One region of the Virgibacillus sp. Bac332 genome, then DNA from elsewhere that is predicted to be linked to it. Evidence: riboswitches for the same ligand, from Rfam matches in the RefSeq annotation. Region 1 holds a riboswitch; the other holds the start of a gene.

What was found. A riboswitch is a leader RNA that binds a small molecule or an ion and turns the genes downstream of it on or off. The one in region 1 is predicted to bind thiamine pyrophosphate.
Region 2: linked by a shared signal. The riboswitch ahead of D9782_RS01815 (lipoate--protein ligase family protein) and the one ahead of D9782_RS00830 (thiamine phosphate synthase) in region 1 are both predicted to bind thiamine pyrophosphate.

Annotation. Positions count from the first base shown of each region.
Region 1 covers NZ_CP033046.1:167,962-172,515, forward strand. The annotation lists gene D9782_RS00810 (ThiF family adenylyltransferase) at 1-106, opposite strand, end outside; gene D9782_RS00815 (thiazole synthase) at 106-870, opposite strand; gene thiS (sulfur carrier protein ThiS) at 874-1,074, opposite strand; gene thiO (glycine oxidase ThiO) at 1,034-2,185, opposite strand; gene D9782_RS00830 (thiamine phosphate synthase) at 2,169-2,783, opposite strand; TPP riboswitch at 2,885-2,996, opposite strand; gene D9782_RS00835 (BCCT family transporter) at 3,140-4,554, opposite strand, start outside.
Region 2 covers NZ_CP033046.1:395,379-399,932, forward strand. The annotation lists gene lipA (lipoyl synthase) at 1-887, opposite strand, end outside; gene D9782_RS01815 (lipoate--protein ligase family protein) at 880-1,701, opposite strand; TPP riboswitch at 1,853-1,960, opposite strand; gene D9782_RS01820 (PTS sugar transporter subunit IIB) at 2,256-2,558, opposite strand; gene D9782_RS01825 (PTS lactose/cellobiose transporter subunit IIA) at 2,563-2,892, opposite strand; gene D9782_RS01830 (PTS sugar transporter subunit IIC) at 2,897-4,168, opposite strand; gene D9782_RS01835 (6-phospho-beta-glucosidase) at 4,170-4,554, opposite strand, start outside.

The DNA.
Region 1 (4,554 bases):
CTAATGCTCCAGCGCCAATTACGACAACATGTTTGGTCACTAATTGGCGCTGGCCAGTCTGTCCAATTGGGGCAAAGCGTTCCTGGCGAGCATACCGTCCTGTTATCATTCAATCATCGCCGTCTCTGGACTACTCTTCATTCCGTACATTCGTTTGGGAATACGGCCTGCTTTATATCCTAATCGTCCAGATTGTACAGCCAACCTCATCGCTTCCGCCATTTGAATTGGATCTTTTGCGCCAGATACAGCTGTATTTAATAAAACCCCATCTGCTCCAAGCTCCATGGCATAAGCGGCATCACTCGGAGAACCAATCCCTGCATCGACAATTACGGGGATGTCGGATTGTTCGATAATAAATTGCAAATTCATTGTATTAATAATGCCTTGACCCGATCCAATTGGTGAAGCCCCTGGCATAATTGCATGTACACCTGCTTCTTCCAATCGTTTTGCTAATACAACATCATCAGAGGTATAGGTTAATACAGTGAAGCCCTCCTCTAGCAGTTGTACTGAAGCTTTCATCGTTTCAAAAGGATCAGGCAGCAAGGTTTTCTCACAACCGATAACTTCCACTTTAATCATGTCACATAAACCTGTAGCCTTAGCTAAACGGGCAATTCTTACCGCCTCATTTGCTGTCTTAGCGCCAGCAGTATTTGGTAGTAAATCATATTGCTGCAAATCTAATTCTTCTAACAGATTCGGCTCGTTTTCATCAAATATGTTCATTCTCCTGACGGCAAAGGTTAATATTTCTGTTTTGGATGCTATCACCGCCTTCTTTTGACTTTGAAATGTCGGGTACTTTCCAGTACCTAGCATCAGTCGGGAATGAAATGATTTTCCGCCAATTGTTAACATGACTTATCCTCCTCCTACAAAATGAACAATTTCAATAGTATCCCCATTAGTTAATATTGTTTCGTCATACACTGTTTTATTAATAATTTGTTGATTCTGTTCGACTACCGCGAGTTTCGCTTGAATGTTAAAGCTTTTTAGTAACTCGCCAATAGTTGAATCCTTAGCTACCTCCACCTGACGTCCGTTCACGTGTATCTGCATATGTGATCCCCTCTTTCCTGAAACGATTTGGTGTAAAAAGACGCTGGATCGATGATGGTACATAACGCTTTAAGACCATATCACTAACTAGTTTCCCTGTAGCAGGAGCAAGAAGAATACCATTTCGATAATGTCCGGTTGCAAAATACAAATGGGGAATCTCAGGATGTTCTCCAATAATTGGCTTACCATCTTTGGTGCCCGGACGAACACCAGTCCAACAGCTATGCAGTTCTTCCTGCTTAAACGATGGGAACAACTTCAATAAGTGATTCATTAATTCAAAAATGCCACCTGTTGACGTATAACTATTGCTATCATCATGATAGCTAGTTGCACCAATAATATAGCGTCCGTCTCGTTTTGGTACCAAATACAGATTGTGAAAGAATAACGTCTGCTGAATAGATTGAATGCTTGGCTTTATGGCAAAGCATTCTCCTTTTGTTGGGACCATTGGATTCATTAATCCTGTCGCTTCAAACCACCTCCCACTTTTTACACCTGCCGCTACAACAACATGATCAGCTGAGATAACATCGTTATCGATTTGAATATGAAAAACATCATGGTCATGGACTATTTCTCCAACTTGACAATTCTCGATCAACTGACCTCCCATTGATAAAGATGCCTGTTTAAAAGCTTCACACACTTTCAATGGTTCTACATGTCCATCTCGCCGCATATATAATCCCCCTACTGCCTGGGATAAAGCTGATGTTCGTTTCCTAATCCCTTCCGCATCCAACCATTCTAAGCCTTCAAATGCATTTTGTTTTGCTCGCAGTCTTTGCTTCTGTTCTTCATTCGTAGCTATCTCGAGTATACCGTTGGTGGAAAGCTGAATATCAATCCCTGATAACGAAAATAGTTCTTTGCTTAGAGATGCATACATATTTCTACTTGCTTGGCAAAATTGATAATACGTACCTTCCTGATCATTTTCTGTGTGTACACCAAGCATGCCCGCAGCAGCTTGTGTAGCTTTTCTTCCACTTCTACCTTGTTCAATTACCGTCGTTACAACCCTACTTTTACTTAAATAGTAAGCAATGGATTGCCCAATAACGCCTCCACCTATAACCACTACATCAACGTGTCTCTTCATATCGATTCACCTCCTTTCGAAACGATTGCACTGCCTGCAGTGGATTATTTTGACTAAAAACACCTGACATTACAGCAATCCCACTTGCCTTCGCTTGATAAATATCCGTTACCTTTGCGCTTGTGATTCCACCGATTGCATAAACGGGAATGCTCACCTCTTTTGCAACTGCTGCTAATTTCTCTACTCCTTTTGGTTTCACCCCTTTCTTGCTCGCTGTCGAAAAGACATGACCATACAAAATATACTTAGCACCTAGCTGCTCCGCTCTCTTAGCTACTTCGTTGGAGTGCGTCGATACCCCTACTTGTAAACCGGGGGATTGTTTTCGGAGATCGTGTACCTCTTGTATTCGCTTTTCTGAAAGGTGAAGTGTCTTCACATTCGTTTCACCAGGTAGTGTTGTATGGCCATGAATAATTAGTTTTTCTTCCGGAACTCCTTGTGCAAGCACACGTTGAATGAACAAAGAATAGTCCTGCTCGGTCATTTGTTTTTCTCGTAGAATGACAGCATCAAGATAGGGAATAATACTCGCTATTGTCTGGATAAGGTATTTCTCCTCCTGTTCACCGGTAGTCACCGCAATTAGTTTCATCACTTCCTCTCCTTTTCTACAAAAAAATGCCACTTTTCCAGCAAAGGAAAAGTGGCATGAATCTATAACGATATCCTAAAAAAGGTATATGTCGCTGATACACACTACTCCTGTCACTTTCCTCCGCTGGTTCTTACTCCAGTTCAGGTTCAAAGGGTCTCCATGTCACACATAGATCTCAGCCATTACGTAAAGGCACCCCTAGTGAAGCGTAATTTAATTATTCAATATGCATTTGTCTATAAAATACATGATTTTGGACTATTCGTCTACCAAAAATGAACAATTTTCTATTTTTTTGCCATTCTCTACTAACAAAAGAGCTGACCTAATGAGCCAGCCCCTTAACATCTCTTTTATTTGGTATAGCGTTTAACTTCATCAATCTTTTGTTCTTTTGCAAGTTCACGAGTTGCGCGTGGCGCGGTCCAAAATGTGGTTAACATGAGTAACGATACAGGAACAGCCGTCACCACAATAAAGGATTGTAGCGATCCAACACTATCCTCGCCAATAGTGATGAGTACAGTTGCGACAAGTCCCATAAGAATTGCCCAGAACACACGCAGGAATTTCGATGGATCTCCATTACCTGTAATCGCCATCGAGATGGTTAATGACATCGAATCGGTTGTCGTTAATACAAACACAATAGTTGCTACTAAAAAGAAGAAACCGATAATCGTACCAAGTGGCAATTGTTCTGCGATAGCAATCATAGCTGCTGGAGGTCCAGCACTATTTAAAGCTTCAGATACGGCACCAGGGTTATTCATTTCAGCAAAAATCCCTGTGCCACCAACAACTGTAAACCAGAACGTCGTTACCACAGGTGCAATTACCGCAACAGCAGTTACAAGCTCTCGAATTGTGCGACCACGAGAAATACGACTAACAAACATCGCCATCATTGGACCATAGCCAATGAACCAAGCAAAGAAAAAAACGGTCCATAAGCCAAGCCAAGCTCCATCTCCACGGAAGGTGTTTAAGGTTAGGAAGTCTTGGACATATAATCCAAATGATTGCAAATAGGAATCAAAAATAAATAATGCTGGACCTAGAATAATCACAGCAACCATTAAACAAACTGCGAGAATAATATTATAGCTGCTTAAAATTTGGATTCCTTTATGAATTCCTGTCGCAGCAGAAATCCCAGCTGCTAGAACAATAACGATAACAATAAGACATTGTACAAATAAATTATTTGGTACACCGAACAATGCACTTAATCCATAACCTGCTTGTAATCCAAGGAATCCAATTGGACCAATCGTACCAGCTGCCACTGACACAATCGAAAAGGCATCAACAAACGTACCAAGTGCACTTTTTTTCATAATCTTATCGCCAAAGATCGGATAAAGCATCGATCTTGGCTTTAATGGTGCATTTCGATGATAATGGGAATACATGAATACAATCGTACCTAATGTTCCTAAAATTGCCCATGAGACAAAACCCCAATCGACAAAACTTGCTGCAAGTGCAGGTACTACTGCTTCTGTAGTCCCAGCCTCAATTCCTGAGAAATGTGGTGGGATGGTTAAAAAATGGCTCAACGGTTCTGCCGCTGCCCAAAAAACACCACCTGCCGCTAGCAGCGTACACATAATAATCGAAATCCACTTGAACGTTCCAATCTCAGGCTTTTCTAATTTTCCTAAACGAATTTTCCCAAACTTTGAATACCCAAGTATTAATGCAATGACTAGAGTTCCTACCATTAGAACTTGATATATCGAGCCGAAATAGGTTACCGACCAAT
Region 2 (4,554 bases), 230 kb from region 1:
ATTCGACGCTGTGCAGAAGCTTGTGTTACTTGCTCATCTGCATGATAGGAAGAACGAACTAATGGACCTGCCTCACAATGCCTGAAGCCTTTATTAATAGCTATTTCCTTCAGCTCTTTAAACTCATCAGGATGATAATAACGCTCTACATTTAAATGTTTTTTAGTTGGTTGTAAGTATTGACCAATTGTTACAATGTCTACCTGATGTGCTAACAGATCATCCATCGCTTGAATAATCTCCTCTTTTTCTTCTCCTAAACCTACCATAATACTAGATTTTGTTGGTGTGTTTGGAGCAATTTCTTTTACCCGTTGAAGTAGCTGCAAGGAACGGTCATACATCGCTCTGGCACGTACACGTTTTGTTAATCTCCTTACCGTTTCAATATTATGGTTAAAAATATCTGGAGCACTATCCATAAGTGTATGCAGACTATCATAGTCACCCTTCATATCAGAAGGTAGAATTTCAATAGTACAGCCAGGATTTTTTCTTCGTACTGCTCGAACAGTTTCAGCAAAAACGGCAGCACCACCATCATTTAAGTCATCGCGAGCAACTGCTGTTACAACAACATGTCTAAGCCCCATTACAACAACAGAATCCGCAACTCTTTCTGGCTCTCCCCAATCCAGTTCATTTGGCAGTCCAGTCTTTACAGCACAAAAACGGCATCCTCGTGTACATGTATCTCCAAGAATCATAAAGGTAGCTGTTTTTCTTTCACTCCAGCATTCATGAATATTCGGGCAACGCGCCTCTTCACATACAGTGTTTAAGCGATTATCACGCATTAGTTTTTTTAGTCCTCTGTATGATTTATTCGTATTTAACTTTGTTTTTAACCATTCAGGCTTTCGAATATACGTCTGATCTTTAGGCATGGGTGACCGCTCCTTTTCTCGTGTTCTCATCAGAATAGTTTGTTTCAGCAAGTTTATATACTTCATCCCATTGACTTTTCGTTAATGAAAAAGGCTCTAGCTTAATGTTTAGTCCTTTCGAGAACCCCTCCATAAAAGCAGGTTTAATTGTTTCGTACGAATGCGCTTGATTTGTTAACTGATTAATTGTTGTTGCTTTTTTCCAAAAGCCTTGTTTTTTTCTTTCTTTCAATTTGTCTGAAGGAAATATAAATAGATCGAATAGCAAATCAATGTTCATGGTTATCGGTATCGATCCATGCTGAAGCAGTACCCCTTTTTTTCTAGTTTGTGCATTTCCTGAGAGTTTTTTACCATCTGCAACCATTTCATAAAAAGCAGGCCGCTCGAAGCAAATACTACTTCTCTCCTTGGAAAATGATTCAGCGTAGGTTGCTTCTATTCCTAAGTTTTGATAACCTTTTAGAATTCCTTTCGACAAATCATAATAAGCTTGGCGAATCGAAGAAGCTATCATAGGATGATCCTCAGAAATAACAATACTGTATGTTAATTCATCATCATGCAATACCGCACTTCCACCTGTCATTCTGCGTACAAACTGACATTGATGTTTTTTTACACCTTCTAAGTCAATTTTTCCATCTACTTTTTGAAAATGACCAATCGAAAGTGTCGGTTTCATCCATCGATAAAACCGTAATGTCGGCGGTATTTTCCCTTCATAATGCCAATGAAGCAAGGCTTCATCTAATGCCATATTAATGGAAGCATCATGTGGTACATTTTCTAAAAATCCCCATTGTTCATGCATGAAAATCGCCTCCCAATAAGAAATCGACTTCCAGCACATAGAAAGAGCTATCGAGATCAAAACTAGACTGACTACCTGCAAAACAGAGAACGATTTGCTATACATTAAATTAAAAACTGCATTCCTTGTGAATGCAGTCAACATTTATGTAGCCTTGGTGACCACACTTTCCCACGCAGGCATTATCCTGTTCGGGTACAGAGGGTCAAAACGAATACGTCTTTCTCAGCTATTCCAAATAGCTCCCCTAGTGCTGTAACATTTCCTATTAAATTTTCTAACAAAAACAGCTTAACAAGATTGGTATAAATTGTAAAGGTCTAAATAAGAAAACTCTGATAGCTCACCTTTAGCAAACTAATAAATCCCTTTAAAACGCTATACGACCAAACAACATGAATGTCGCCTAGTTCTGGAGGCTGGGGCTGGACGCGGCCCAAAACGCGCCTATTTTCCACATTGGCAAATTTTACTATTTCCTAGACGATAAAAAAATAGCTGCGCTGTAATCCATCGCTTCAGAAAACAGGCAGCTATTCCTTTCATGTATGAAATTATTTTGCAAGCTCTACTGCCTGATCTAAAACTTTATCACCTTGTATCATGCCGTATGCCATTTGATCGATTACATCGACGGCAATGCCATGTGGTTCAACCTGTTCTTTAATTTTCTTTTCTAAATAGCGAACCTGTGGACCAATTAATACAACGTCTAGATTATCTAATTCATTTTTTAACTGTGATTCAGCAACTGCATTTATTTCTGCATCTAGATTCCGCTCCTCAGCTGCCTGCTTCATTTTTTTAACAAGCATAGACGTTGACATCCCCGCTGAACAAACTAGTATAATTTTCATTTTATTATCCCTCCAATGTTTGTATTTTCTCATACATGTCTATCATTTCAACCGCTAAGTCTTTCACTGTCATAGCCGTCATTAGATGATCCTGCGCATGGATCAATATTACGGATAAATCCGTTTGTTTTCCATCTGCTTCTTCCTGTAAGAGTTTTGTTTGCATATGGTGTGCGTCATTAAATTCTTTATCAGCCGCTTCAATCTTTTGACGTGCCTCGTTGAACTGGTATGCCTTTGCATAAGAAATCGCTTCCATCGCATGTGACCTTGCATTTCCAGCATGTAAAATAATTTGGAAAGATAACATTTGAACATCCTCTGTTGTTTCCATTGTATTAACCCTCTTTTCGTTGTCTTAGTGTTCTAACTCCTGCCATTATAAACGGTATATACATAAGTACAGCAAGCGTTAAATTAAATACCTGTAAAGCAATTCCACGCCAGCTTCCTCCAGTTACTAAGTAACCGCTTAAAATTGGTGGCGTTGTCCACGGCAAGATCGCCACTGTTCTTGGAACTAGCCCAGTCGCCAATGCTATATATGACGTAACAGTTAACGTAACCGGTATCAAAATAAAAGGAATTAACATTGCAGGATTCAAAACAATTGGCAAACCAAATATTACTGGCTCGTTAATGTTAAATAACCCTGCTGGTGCAGATAATTTTGCCACTTGACGATAAGGGTGATTCTTTTCTCTACGGATGACAATAAAGATAGCAATTAATAAGGCAATTGTGGTACCAGATCCACCCATGAACACGAATGAGTCAAGGAATGGCTTTGTTACAATATTTGGTACTTCAAATGCGGACATTCCACTCTTAAATAGATCTAAATTTTGTTCAATTAATGGTAAATATAATGGTTCAATAACGGATCCAATAATATTCGTACCATGTAAACCAAAGAACCATAGTAAATGATTGAGGAATGAGACAACCATTGCTGCAGGCAGCGTATTCCCTAACCCCTGTAATGGTTCTTGAATAACATTGAAAATAACCTCAAACACGCTTTGCTCTGCAAATACATTCATCAATGCTTGGAAGAAACCAAGAATGATGAGTATAATTACTGCAGGAATTAAAGCTTTAAAAGAACGAGTTACTCCTTCAGGAACACCTTCTGGCATTTTAATTGTCATTTTCGATTTTATTAAGATTCTGAATAATTCCGTTAATACTAATGCAAGAATAATCCCGACGAATAACCCTTGTGTCCCCAACCATGCTGCATTCAAGCCACCATCCTCAGTCCATGGGACGAGCATAATGAAGCCCCCAGCAGATATTAGACCTGCTGATAAGCCATCAACATCATAGGACTTAGCTAAATTATAAGCGATAGAAAAAGAAACTAAAAGTCCCAATACAGCAAAGGTTCCATTCCAAATACTTCCCCCAACTGCCTGCCAATTACCGTCCCCAAAAATACCATTCATCCATTCTACGAAATTGAAACTTCCAAATGGCGGAAAGTTATTAATCAGGATTGCTAATGAACCAACAATAATTAAAGGCATAATCGCAACGAATCCATCACGCACTGCTACTAGATGACGTTGTGATCCAATGCGACCAGCAATTTCAATGAACTTATTCATTCTAATTCCCCCTTGATTTAAATTGTGGTAAATATGATTTATGTGCTTCTAATAACTCATCAAGCACAACCTTACTACCTTTTTCGTTTGCAAGAAGTGGATTCATAACCATTGCTGTATATGCATCGTTGTAATCTCCAGATATACTTGCCCGAATCACTAACTCTTCAAATGCCTTCATTTGATAAATATGGCCTTTCACTGTATGTGGCAATGCACCTACAGAAATCGGTTTTGGACCATTATTTGTAATCATGCAGTTTACTTCAATAACTGCATCTTCAGGCAGATCTGGAATAGCCCCATTATTAATCGTATTTACAGTCTGAACATCCTGTTTGTTGTTATATATAGAGTCCATCAAACTGCAAGCGACGTCACTGTAA